Aromatoleum petrolei: one gene and its partner. The protein of the gene in region 2 binds, or shares a complex with, the protein of the main gene of each other region. Links are inferred from orthologs where the notes say so. Each region holds a gene or a part of one and is shown on either strand. Other genes may lie near its edges.

What was found.
Region 1: the proteins of ToN1_RS03985 (region 2) and smc are in contact, whole or in part, in a crystal structure (PDB 3ZGX), measured with the Bacillus subtilis proteins. The link is inferred for Aromatoleum petrolei from one-to-one orthologs.

Annotation. Positions count from the first base shown.
Region 1 is NZ_CP059560.1:1,027,630-1,034,348, forward strand. What follows is about bases 1,556-5,594. They hold smc (chromosome segregation protein SMC), read right to left. Parts: upstream 5,284-5,594; coding sequence 1,756-5,283; downstream 1,556-1,755. Other genes in these bases: ToN1_RS04615 (cell division protein ZipA), read right to left, coding at 1,556-1,641; dapC (succinyldiaminopimelate transaminase), read left to right, coding at 5,438-5,594. In the rest of the region: NAD-dependent DNA ligase LigA, read right to left, coding at 1-535; more of ToN1_RS04615, read right to left, coding at 535-1,555; more of dapC, read left to right, coding at 5,595-6,631; dapD (2,3,4,5-tetrahydropyridine-2,6-dicarboxylate N-succinyltransferase), read left to right, coding at 6,652-6,719. UniProt on the Bacillus subtilis protein: Required for chromosome condensation and partitioning.
Region 2 is NZ_CP059560.1:873,188-878,655, forward strand. What follows is about bases 1-2,788. They hold ToN1_RS03985 (segregation and condensation protein A), read right to left. Parts: upstream 1,916-2,788; coding sequence 1,085-1,915; downstream 1-1,084. Other genes in these bases: rluB (23S rRNA pseudouridine(2605) synthase RluB), read right to left, coding at 1-455; scpB (SMC-Scp complex subunit ScpB), read right to left, coding at 511-1,104; ToN1_RS03990 (tryptophan--tRNA ligase), read right to left, coding at 1,953-2,788. In the rest of the region: more of ToN1_RS03990, read right to left, coding at 2,789-3,155; ToN1_RS03995 (site-2 protease family protein), read right to left, coding at 3,159-3,818; ToN1_RS04000 (L-threonylcarbamoyladenylate synthase), read right to left, coding at 3,897-4,529; ToN1_RS04005 (3',5'-nucleoside bisphosphate phosphatase), read right to left, coding at 4,544-5,410. UniProt on the Bacillus subtilis protein: Participates in chromosomal partition during cell division. May act via the formation of a condensin-like complex containing Smc and ScpB that pull DNA away from mid-cell into both cell halves.

The DNA of each region.
Region 1 (6,719 bases), 160 kb from region 2 along the record:
CGCGCACCTCCAGCAGCGCGGGCGGCTTGCCCGACAGGCGCAGGGGAATCTGGCGGATCGTGCGCACGTTGTGCGTCACGTCCTCGCCGGTCTCGCCGTCGCCGCGCGTCGCTGCACGCACCAGCACGCCCTGTTCGTAGCGCAGGCTGATCGCCAGCCCGTCGAACTTCAGTTCGCCGAGGTACTCCACCGGCGCGTCGGCAGGACCGAGTCCCAGCGCGTTGCGCACACGGGTGTCGAAGGCGATCACGCCGCCGTTCGTGGTATCGGTTTCGGTGCGGATCGACAGCATCGGCACCGCATGCCGCACAGGTGCGAGTTCGGGCATCGGCGCACCGCCGACCCGCTGTGTCGGCGAATCGGGCGTGGCCAGCTCGGGAAACTCGCGCTCAAGCGCTTCGAGTTCGCGGAACAGGCGATCGTATTCCGCGTCCGGAACGGTCGGCGTGTCGAGGACGTAGTACGCGTAATTGTGGCCTTCGAGTTCGCGCCGCAACTGCGCGGCGCGCTCGAACGTCTGGGCCGAAGCGATCATCAGACCGAGAACAGGCGCTGCGCCAGCGGGCCGCCGGCCGGCACGTCCCCGCTCGCCATCTGTGCCTGGAAATGCTGGATCTGGCCGCGAATCAGCGTCGCCGCCTCGGCACCGAACGGGGCACGATTGTCGTCCACCACGGTCCCCTGCAAGGCGTCGGCCATCTGCATGGCCTGGCGCATCATGCGCTCGAACGCGAACACGCCGTTCGGCACGCGCGGGACGTCGATCACCAGCGTGAGGCCGTTGGTGGCAAGGTCGCGCATCTCTTCGACTGCAAACAGTGCCGGCTCCATGTTGCTCAGCGTGTACAGGGTATTGCCCTCCTCGTCACGCGCATGGAAGGAGCCGTCCGGACCCAGCGTCATGCCGTGCGACTCCGCCAGCGCCCGGATCTTGGTGCCGACGAAGGGCTGCCCGTTGCTCACCACGTTGATGCCGATCTGCACATCCACATTGGCGCAGAACTTGTCCAGCTCGGCTGCATTGCGCAGCGCCTCGCCACGCGCCGGCAGGTCGGCCGGCACTGCCAGGAACTGTTCGGCCACGCGCTGCATGCCGCCGGAGAAATGCAGGAAATCGTTCTCGCTGATCGGCCCGCTGCGGTCGACCGTCTGCATCGCCGCGCAGAACCAGTGGAAGGCTCCCGCCGTATGCGCGTCGAGCGATCGCCACAGATTGGCCGCATCATCGAAGGCGAACCAGCGCACGGGCTTGGAGATGCCCATCAGCTGCTCGCCCTGTGCGGCCCACAAGCGCGGCGCTTCCAAGGGCTCGATCGCCTCGATGCGGATCACGCAGTCGATGCGCTGATCGACCGCATCCGGAACGCCCGGCGTCACCTTGCGCACACCGGAATCGCGCACGGCCGCGGCCGCACGGCGGGCTTCCGGTTCCGCCTCGCCCATCGAGGGCTCCAGGCGCTCGGCAGGAACCTCGTCCGCGGAGCCGCCCCCGGGCTCCAGCAGCACGTCGCGATGATCCGACCGGAAGGCCTGCTCGGCCTCGCGCCGATGCTTGCGTTCCTGCCACTTGTTGTACGCGACGATTCCGACGACCGAAGCCACCCCCAGCGCCGCCAACCCGATCTGCAATTCGTTATCCATCTTCCTTCCCGTTGTCGGTCCCGCCGCTGCGCGCGCCGAACCTCGCAATTCCCTGGGCTTCGCAGTTAAACCTTGCCGCCGCGTCCCCGTTGCGGGCCGCGGCGGTGCTCATCTTCAGGCCGCTGCCGGCTCCGCCAGGCGCAGCGCCTCTTCCATATCCACTTCCACCACGCGCGAGACGCCCTGTTCCTGCATCGTCACGCCCACGAGCTGCTGCGCGATCTCCATCGTGATCTTGCTGTGGCTGATGAAGACGAACTGCGTCTGCGATGACATGCGCTTCACCATCTGGCAGTAACGCTCGGTATTCGTATCGTCCAGCGGCGCATCCACCTCGTCAAGCATGCAGAAGGGCGCGGGATTCAACTGGAACATCGAGAACACCAGCGCGATCGCCGTCAGCGCCTTCTCGCCACCCGACAACAGGTGGATGGAGCTGTTTTTCTTCCCGGGCGGCTGGGCGACGATCTGGATGCCCGCATCGAGGATTTCGTCGCCCGTCAGCACCAGCCGCGCCTGCCCACCGCCGAAGAGCTGCGGGAACAGCGTGCCGAAATGCTGCGTCACGGTATTGTAGGTGTCCTGCAGCTGTTCGCGCGTCTCGCGGTCGATGCGCCGGATCGCGTCCTCCAGCGTACCGATCGCCTGCATCAGATCATCGAACTGCACGTCGAGATAACCCTTGCGCTCCTGCGCGCTGCGCAGCTCGTCCAGTGCCGCGAGGTTCACCTGACCCAGCTCCGCGATCTCGCGCGCAAGCCGTCCGACTTCCCGCACCAGCGAACCCTCGCGCAGATCCGGCACGAGCAGCGGCTGCAGCGCCGCCTCGTCGGCCTGGGCCTCCACGAGCCGCTCGTCGAACTGCGCCGCCGCGAGCTCCGCCGCCTGAACGGCGAGGCGCAGTTCGGCCACCCGTCCGCGCGCCGGCGCCGCCTCCTGCTCGGTGCGCAGGCGCAGCTCCTCGGTCTGCTTCAACCGCATCGCCGCCATCTCCAGCGCATCGCGGCGTGCCGCCAGCGCCGCCTCGCGCCGCGCCCGCAATTCGAGCGCCTCCTGCAGCGCATCGCGGCTGCGGCCGCTGTCGGTCGCCTCGAGCTCGTGCCGGCGCGCCTCGACCTCCACCGCGATCCGTCCGAGCTGCTCGCCGGCCAGTTGCAGGTTGCGCGCGATATCCTCGAGCTTGCCCGCGCACTCGCGCTCGGAGAAGCGCGCCTCCTGCAGTTCGCGTGCAAGCGCCTGCTCGAGGGAGCGTGTTTCGCGCAGCACGTTGTCGCGCTCGGTCAGCACCTCCAGCGCACCATCGAGGCGCTCGCGCTGCAACTCGGCCAACTCCTCTGCGCGTGCCTGCTCCATCTCCGCCCGGGCAAGATGCTCGCGCTCGGTCGATTCGAGATGGACGATGTCATCAAGGTCGCGCGCAAGCTGCGCACGGCGCTCCTCGGCGCGCTGCCGTGCCTGCGTGAGCTTGAGGAGCTCGACCTGCTCGGAGTGCACCTGCTGCTGCGCGGCCTGCAGCTCGCGTCGCAAGGCGTTGCCGCGTTCCTGCAGCTCGGCGGCGACACCCTCTGCCGCAATCAACGCGTCGTGGGCAACATGGGCCTCTGTCTCGAGCGCCAACTGCTGCTCCGCCAGGCCGTCGATCTCGCGCTGGCGCTCCATCACGCCGTGGGTGCGGCTGTCCGGCGCGTAATGGACCAGCGCATGCCGCGTGAGGATCTGGCCGCCCGGCCCGACGAGGCACTGGTCGGCGGCGAGTTCTCCGCGCCGCTCGACCCAGGGGTCCAGAGCGTCGGTCGCCAGGCAGCCGCGCAGCCAGTCGGCGACGATCGGCCGAAGCCCCTCGGCGACGAAGGAAATCCTGTCGATCAGCGCGAAGGTTCCGGGTAGTGGCGCCCCCGCCGCAGCCGGCTCCACCCCGTCGCCGAAGGCCAGCGCGAAGGATCCCGGCGGCGCATCATCGAACATCGCGCGCGCGGCTTCGGTGACGTCACCGGTCAGCGCAGCCAGCCGCTCGCGCAGCACCGCCTCGACCGCCATCTCCCAGCCCGGCTCGACCCTCAGGTCTCGCCACAGCGGCGGCAGCTCGGTCAGCTTGTGGCGCTTCAACCAGTCGCCGAGCTGCCCCTGCGACTGCACCTTGGCCTGCAGCTGCACCAGCGCATCGCGCCGTGCCCGCAGTTCGGTGAGGCGCCGCTGCACCTGCCGCTCATGCTCGAGTGCGGTCTTCAGCGCGGCCTGCGCCTCAGGCTGCCGCATCTGCACGGCGCCGAGCTCTTCCTGCTGGCGTTCCAGTTCCTCGCGCAGGGCTTCGAGACGCGCCTCCTGCTGCGCGACGACGGCCTCGTCCGGCCCTTCGATGCCGCCCGATTCGCCCGCGAGGCGCCCGCGGCGCTGGTTCAGCGCATCGAGCGCCCGCACGGCGCTCGCGCGCTTGGCCTCCTCGACGCGCAACTGCTGCTCGGTCTGCGCAAGTTCGCGCCGCGCCGCCGCGACGGTCGTGTCGGCAGCCTGGCGCGCGGCCTCCGCCTCGGGCAGGCGCTCGGCGATCTCGGCGTGACGCGCCTCGGCCTGCTCGGCACGCATCGCCGCGTTGTCGATCAGTCCGGTCCAGCGCTCGCGCTCTGCGCCCAGCCCCGCCTGGCGCTCCTGCCAGTGCGCCTCGTCGGTCGCGAGCTGGGCGAGGCGGGCCTCGAGCCGCTTGCGCGCATCGTCGAGGTGGCGCAGTTCAGCCTCCAGCCGCGTCACCTCCGCCGACACGGCAAAGAGGTCCGACTGAGCCGCATGGGTGGCTTCCGACGCGTCGAAGTGCCCCGCGCGAGCCTCTTCGACGGCGTTCTCGAGTTCCTGCAGACGGGAGCTGTCCGCCTCCATCTTCGACGACAACTGGTTGAGCTCGCCTTCGACTCGCGCCTGCTCGGCGCGCGCCTCGTTGCGTTTGAGCAGCCACAGCAGTTGCTGGCGCTGCGTGTGCGCGGCGCTCAGGTCGCGATAACGCACGGCGATTTCCGCCTGCACTTCCAGGTGGCCGATACGCTCGCCCAGCTCCATGCGAATATCATCAAGGCGGGCGAGGTTGTCGCGCGCGTCCGACAAACGTCCTTCGGTCTCGCGACGACGCTCACGGTATTTCGTGACCCCCGCTGCCTCCTCGAGGAAGCCGCGCACCTCCTCGGGACGCGCCTCGATGATGCGCGAGATCATGCCCTGCTCGATGATCGCGTACGCGCGCGGACCGAGGCCGGTGCCGAGGAAGAGGTCGATGACGTCCTTGCGCCGCACCTGGACGTTGTTGAGGAAGTAGGTCGACTCACCGCTGCGGTCGAGCACGCGCTTGACGGAGATTTCCGCGTAGCGCGACCACTGCCCTGCCGCGCGGCCCTCGGCGTTGTCGAACACCAACTCGACGCTCGCGCGCGATACCGGTTTGCGCGTTGTCGAGCCGTTGAAGATCACGTCCTGCATCGACTCGCCGCGCAGCGCGCTCGCGCGCGTCTCACCCAGCACCCAGCGCACGGCATCGATGATGTTCGACTTGCCGCAGCCGTTCGGACCCACCACACCGACGAGATTGCCGGGGGTGAGCACCGTGGTGGGATCGACAAAAGTCTTGAAGCCGGCGAGTTTGAGCTTGGAGAGACGCACTTCGGAACGGAGCCGGATCGAATCGGGACAGGAGTTGTGGCGGGAACGGGCCGGCCGGGGCCGGCGAAAGCGCGTCATGATACCATCGCGCGCTCGATGCCCTTGCGTTCAAGCACAGGCGCATGCCCTCCGAAACAAGCCGAAACAGTCCGCCGTGAATCCGAACCTCGACCGCCTCCAGCCCTATCCCTTCGAAAAACTGCGTGCGCTGATGGACGGCGTCGTTCCCCCGGCCGACCTGAAGCTGATCCGCCTGTCGATCGGCGAACCGCAGCACCCGACCCCGCCCTTCATCATGCAGGCGCTCACCGACAACCTGCAGGGGCTCGCGAACTACCCCGCGACGATAGGCGGAGACCCGTTGCGCGTGGCGATCGCCGGCTGGCTGGAACGCCGCTTCGGCCTCCCCAGGGTCGATCCGGCGACCCAGGTGCTGCCGGTCAACGGCTCGCGCGAGGCGCTGTTCGCCTTTGCCCAGGCGGTGATCGACGGCAGCCGCCCCGGCGCCAAGGTGCTGAGCCCGAACCCGTTCTACCAGATCTACGAAGGCGCGGCCCTGCTCGCCGGAGCCGAACCGGTGTTCCTCAACAACCTGCCCGAAAACGGCTTCGGCTCGGATTTCGACGGCATTCCCGATGCCGTGTGGCGCGACATCCAGCTCGTGTTCGTGTGCTCGCCGGGCAATCCGACCGGACGCATGCTGTCGCAGGCGGAGTGGGCGCGTCTCTTCGAGTTGTCGGACCGCTACGGTTTCGTGATCGCGGCCGACGAGTGCTATTCGGAGATCTACTTCGACGACGTCGCCCCCCCTGTCGGCGCGATGCAGGCCGCACACGCGCTCGGCCGCACCGACTTCCGCAACCTCGTCATGTTCTCCAGCCTGTCCAAGCGCTCCAACGTGCCGGGCATGCGCTCGGGCTTCGTCGCGGGTGATGCGAAGGTGCTGAAAGGCTTCCTGCGCTACCGTACCTACCACGGCTGCGCCATGAGCCTCCCGATCCAGGCCGCCTCAATCGCCGCCTGGAACGACGAGGCGCACGTGGTCGAGAATCGCCGCCTTTACCGCGACAAATTCGACCGTGCGATGCCCATCATCGCCAGGCACCTCAAGGTGCAGAAACCCGACGCCGGATTCTACCTGTGGGCGCAGACGCCCATCCCCGACACCGAGTTCGCCCGCCGACTACAGGCTGCATATAATGTGACGGTTCTGCCGGGCAGCTTCCTCGCCCGGGAATCGAACGGCGTCAATCCGGGCGCCGGGTTCGTGCGCATCGCCCTCGTGGCCGACACGGCCGAATGTGTCGAGGCTGCGGAGCGCATCGCCGCCTTCTGCCAAACCCTTTGAAATACAAACGGAAATCCCCCATGCAAGACCTGCAAAAAATCATCGACGACGCCTTCGAGAACCGCGCCAGCCTCTCGCCCTCCTCTGC
Region 2 (5,468 bases):
AGCCGGTTGGCGAGAGCGCCGTCGTTGGTGAACAGCAGCAGGCCCGAGGTGTTGAAGTCGAGGCGACCGACGGCGATCCAGCGCCCCTTGCGCAAAAGCGGCAGGCGCTCGAAGACGGTGGGCCGCCCTTCCGGATCCTCGCGCGAGACGATTTCGCCTTCGGGCTTGTGGTAGATCAGCACGCGCGGAGCGCGCGCCGTAAATCTTACCGAAAGGAGCTTGCCGTTGAGCTTTACGCGATCGCCGGGGCCGATTTTCTGTCCCAGTTCGGCAGGTTCGCCATTGACGGTGATGCGCCCGGCGACGACCCATTCCTCGATCTCGCGCCGCGAACCGATTCCGAGGCGGGCGAGGACTTTCTGCAGCCGCTCCGGTTCGTGCTCTTCCTGCGGCGCCCCGCGAGCGGCGGCCGGCCCGCGCCGCTGGGGCAACTCGCGCGCCGTCTCCGCGGGCATGTCAACGCTGCCCGGCTGACGGGCGCCATGGGGGCGCAGCGGACCCGCCGCAGGCTCAGCCTTCTTCTTCGTTGGCGGCCGGAGCGGCCGATTCGATTTCTTTGGTGTCGACAAGATCCATGATCCTTTCAATTTCGGTTAACGCGGGCAATTCGGTGAGGCTGCGCAGGCCCAGATCGTCGAGAAAGCGCCGCGTCGTCGCAAACAGGGCCGGACGCCCCGGCGTATCGCGATGGCCGACGATGTCTACCCACCCACGCGACTCCAGCGTCTTCAACACGCTGGGAGACACTGCAACGCCGCGGATGTCCTCTATGTCTCCACGCGTGACAGGCTGACGATAGGCGATGATCGCAAGCGTTTCCAGTACGGCGCGTGAATACTTCGGCGGTTTTTCTTCCTTCAGCCGATCGAGGAACACCTGGTACTCCGGTCGCGTCTGGAAACGCCAGCCGGAGGCGATCTGCACCAGCTCGACGCCCCGCCCGCCCCACTCGCCGCGGAGTTCGTCGAGCAGTCGGCGGACCAGATCGGCCCCGGGATCGGGATCGAAAAGGCGGCGTACGTCCGCGACCTGCAGCGGCGCAGTTGCTGCCAGCAGAGCCGTCTCGATCACGCGCTTGAAGTCTTCAGGCGTCGTTGGCTGCATCGGCAAGCTTCACGTAGATCGGCGCGAAGGGCTCGTTCTGGGCGACGTGGACCAGCTTTTCCTTCACGAGCTCGAGCACCGCGAGGAAACTCACGACCAGACTGGCAGGACCGCGCGCGGACTCGAACAGGGTGTCGAAGACGACGAAGCCGCCGTCAGCCAGCTTGCGCAGGATCGTCGTCATGTGTTCGCGCACCGACAGCTCATCGCGCTTCACCTGGTGATGCTGCGTCAGCCGGGCCTTCTTCATGATCTTGAGCCAGGCGAACTGCAGGTCGTGGAGACTGACCTCGGGCAGGCGCTCGATGACTTTCTCGGCGACGAAGATGCCGACCCATTCGTGGTCGCGCTCGATTCGCGGCATGGCGTCGAGCCGCGCAGCCGCCATCTTCATCTGCTCGTATTCGAGCAGCCTGCGTACCAGTTCGGCGCGCGGGTCGAGCGATTCGTCCTCGCTCTCGCGCGGTGGGCGCGGCAGCAACATGCGCGACTTGATCTCCAGCAGCGTCGCGGCCATGAGCAGATAGTCGGCTGCGAGTTCGAGGTTGTGTCGGCGCATCGCCTCGACATAGACGAGGTACTGCTCGGTGAGCGGCGCCATCGGGATGTCGAGGATGTTCAGGTTGGCCTTGCGGATCAGGTAGAGCAGCAGGTCGAGCGGCCCCTCGAAGGCGTCGAGGAAGATTTCGAGCGCGTCGGGCGGGATGTAGAGATCCTTGGGCAGCTCGAGCATCGGCTCGCCGTACAGGCGAGCGAAGACCTCGACCGGGACGGGTGTCTCGGCCGGAGCCAGTGCAAGCGGCATGTTCATGCCACGCTCATCCTGCAAGCCACAGTCTGTCGGTGCGTCAGCGATATGAGAGGCCCATCGCCTCGCGCACGTCGCGCATCGTCTCTTCGGCGAGCACAGCGGCGCGTTCGCAGCCGTCGGCGACAATGCGCCGCATCAGGGCGGGGTCGTCGAGGTAGCGCTGGGCGCGCTCGTGCATGATGACCTGTTCCTTGAGGACGCCGTCGATGACCGGCTGCTTGCACTCGATACAACCGATGCCGGCGCTGCGGCAACCCTGCTGCACCCAGTTGCGCGTGTCATCGTCGGAGTAGATGAGATGAAACTGCCACACCGGACACTTTTCCGGATCGCCTGGATCGGTGCGGCGCACACGTGCCGGGTCGGTCTGCATGGTGCGGATCTTCTTCGTCACCGTGGCCGGATCTTCGCGCAGGAAGATGGTGTTGCCGTAGCTTTTCGACATCTTCTGGCCGTCCAGGCCGGGCATGCGCGCGGCCTCGGTGAGGAGCGCACCCGGCTCTACGAGGATCATCTTGCCGCTGCCTTCGAGGTAGCCGTGCAGGCGCTCGAGATCGACATGGCTGACACTGCCCGCATCGCGCAGGATGAGCCGCGCCTGCTCGAGCGCTTCGGTTTCGCCTTCCTGCTGGAAGCGCTTGCGCAGCTCCTCGAACAGTTTGCCGGTCTTGCCGCCCAGCTTCTTGACGGCCTCCCTGGCCTTGTCCTCGAAGCCGGGCTCGCGCCCGAACATGTGGTTGAAGCGACGTGCGATCTCGCGAGTGAATTCGATGTGCGGAACCTGGTCTTCCCCGACGGGAACCTTGTCTGCCCGGTACAGGAGGATGTCCGCCGACATCAGCAGCGGATAGCCGAGGAAACCGTAGGTGGCGAGGTCCTTGTGGGCGAGCTTTTCCTGCTGGTCCTTGTAGGTCGGGACACGCTCGAGCCAGCCCACCGGCGAAATCATGGACAGCAGCAGGTGCAGTTCGGCGTGCTGGGGCACCTTGGACTGGATGAAGATGGTCGCCTTCTCGGGATCGACACCGGCCGCGAGCCAGTCGACGAGCATGTCCCACACGCTGTCGGTGATGACCTCCGGATTATCGTAGACCGTGGTCAATGCATGCCAGTCGGCAACGAAGAACAGGCAGGGGTATTCCTCCTGCAGTTTGACCCAGTTCTTGAGCACGCCGTGGTAGTGGCCGAGATGAAGTCGCCCGGTCGGGCGCATGCCTGAGAGAACGCGTTCTGCGTACATGATTTAAAACCCGAAAAGCGTCGCGAGAAGGATCTGAAAGAGTGCGATCAGCGGCCACAGGATTTGGCCGAGGATGCCGGTGAAAAGGAGCACGAGAAGAATCGGGAAGCCGTAGGGCTCGATACGCGCGAATTTCCACGCCAGCCGGTGCGGCAGCAGGCTGACGACGATGCGACCGCCATCGAGCGGCGGAATCGGCAGGAGATTGAGCAGCATCAGCACCGAATTGATCTGGATGCCGGCCATGCCCATCTCGCGCATCGGTTCCGCGTACATGCCGTGCGGATCGGACATGCCGAACTTCAGCAGCAGCGCCCAACCGAGCGCCATCAGGAAATTCATGAACGGCCCTGCCGCCGCCACCCAGAGCATGTCGGCCTTGGGCCGGCGCAGGCGATTGAAATTGACGGGCACCGGCTTCGCCCAGCCGAACAGCATTCCTCCGCTCCCCAGCAGCGAACTGAGCGCGAGGATGGCACCCGGCACGATCACGGTTCCGACCGGATCGATGTGCTTGAAGGGATTGAGGGTGATGCGTCCCTCGAGCTCCGCCGTGGGATCGCCGAAATGCCGCGCCACATAGCCGTGCGCAGCCTCGTGCAGCGTGATGGCAAGCAGCACCGGCAAGGCCCAGATGGCAAGGGTGGCGATCAGCGATTCCATGAAGTCAGGGGGCAAAACGCCGCATTCTAGCAGAGCGGGGAAATCCCCCGCGTCCCCGCACGCCCTCCTCCGGCACTTTCAGTCGTTCTCCAGACCGAATGGCGCCAGATCCCCGCGGCCGGCGCGGATCAGCACCGGGGCGCCCGACGTCAGGTCGATCACGGTGGTCGCCTCCGGGCCACAATAGCCGGCCTCGATGACGAGTTCGACCTGCTTCTCGAGACGTTCTCGGATTTCCTCGGGGTCCGTCAGCGGAAAATCGTCATCGGGCAGGAGGAGCGTGGAGGTGAGGATGGGCTCGTCCAGTTCCTGCAGCAGCGCGGCCACGACGGGATGCTCGGGAACGCGCAGCCCGATCGTCTTGCGCTTGGGGTGCAGCACGCGCCGGGGCAGTTCCTTCGTACCCTCGAGGATGAAGGTGTACGGGCCCGGCGTGACCGCTTTCAGCAGACGATACTGGGCATTGTCGACCCGGGCGTATTTTGCAATTTCCGAGAGGTCGCGGCACATCAGGGTGAAGTGGTGGCGCTCGTCCACCCCACGCAACCTGCGGATCCGCTGCAGGAGATCAGCATCGCCGGTGAGGCCGCCGAGCGCGTAGGCCGAATCGGTGGGGAAAGCGACCAGCCCGCCGGCGCGCATGATCTCCGCCGCCTGGCGGATCAGCCGCGGTTGGGGAAACTCGGGGTGAAGCGAAAAGAACTGGGCCATGAATGCATTCCGGATCAGAGAAGCCCGGCGGCGACGGGCGCTGGCGCCACAAGTCGCGACCAGACGGGAACGAGGTCGGGCGGCAGCGGATCGCAACGACCGAGATCGACGGGGCTCTCGCTGCTACCGTGGAAATCGGAGGCGCGCGAGGCGAGCAGCCCACGGCGGCGCGCAACGCTCGCGAAGCGCTGCACGTCCGGAGCGGCATGCGCACCGGAGACGACCTCCAGCGCCTCGCCGCCGCAGGCAACGAAGGCGTCGAAGAGCGCGTCCATGTCGCCTGCGGAGAGACGGTAGCGCCCGGGATGAGCAATCACCGCGATGCCGCCGGCCGCGCGGATCCAGCCGACCGCGTCCTCGAGCCGCGCCCACACGTGGGGAACGAAGCCGGGTTTGCCGCGGGTCAGGTAGTAGCGGAACACTGTCCCGACATCGGGCATCAGTCCGCTCGCAACGATGTGGCGGGCAAAATGTGCGCGGCCGACCATCGCCGGGTTGCGCGCAAATCGGCGCGCGCCTTCGAGTACGCCATGCAGGCCGATCGCGTCGAGCGCGTCACTCATGGCCTGCGCCCGCTGCTCGCGGCCGCTGCGCACCTGGGCCAGCCCGTCCAGCAGTCGCGCATTGCGATGGTCTATGCCCAGGCCGACCACATGGATGGTCTCGTCGCGGAAGGTCACCGATATTTCCACCCCGGCGACCAGCGCAATGCCGCACTCGCACGCCGCGGCCGCCGCCTCGTCGATCCCACCCACTTCGTCATGATCGGTGAGTGCCAGCAGTTCGACGCCATTGGCCGCTGCGCGCTGCACCACCTCGGCGGGAGTCAGCCAGCCGTCCGATACGGTCGAGTGGCAATGAAGATCTGCATTCGAGAACATTGTCGGGGATCTGGGACGCCATCCCGGCCGGACGCCGGAACAGATATTTTTTTCATGA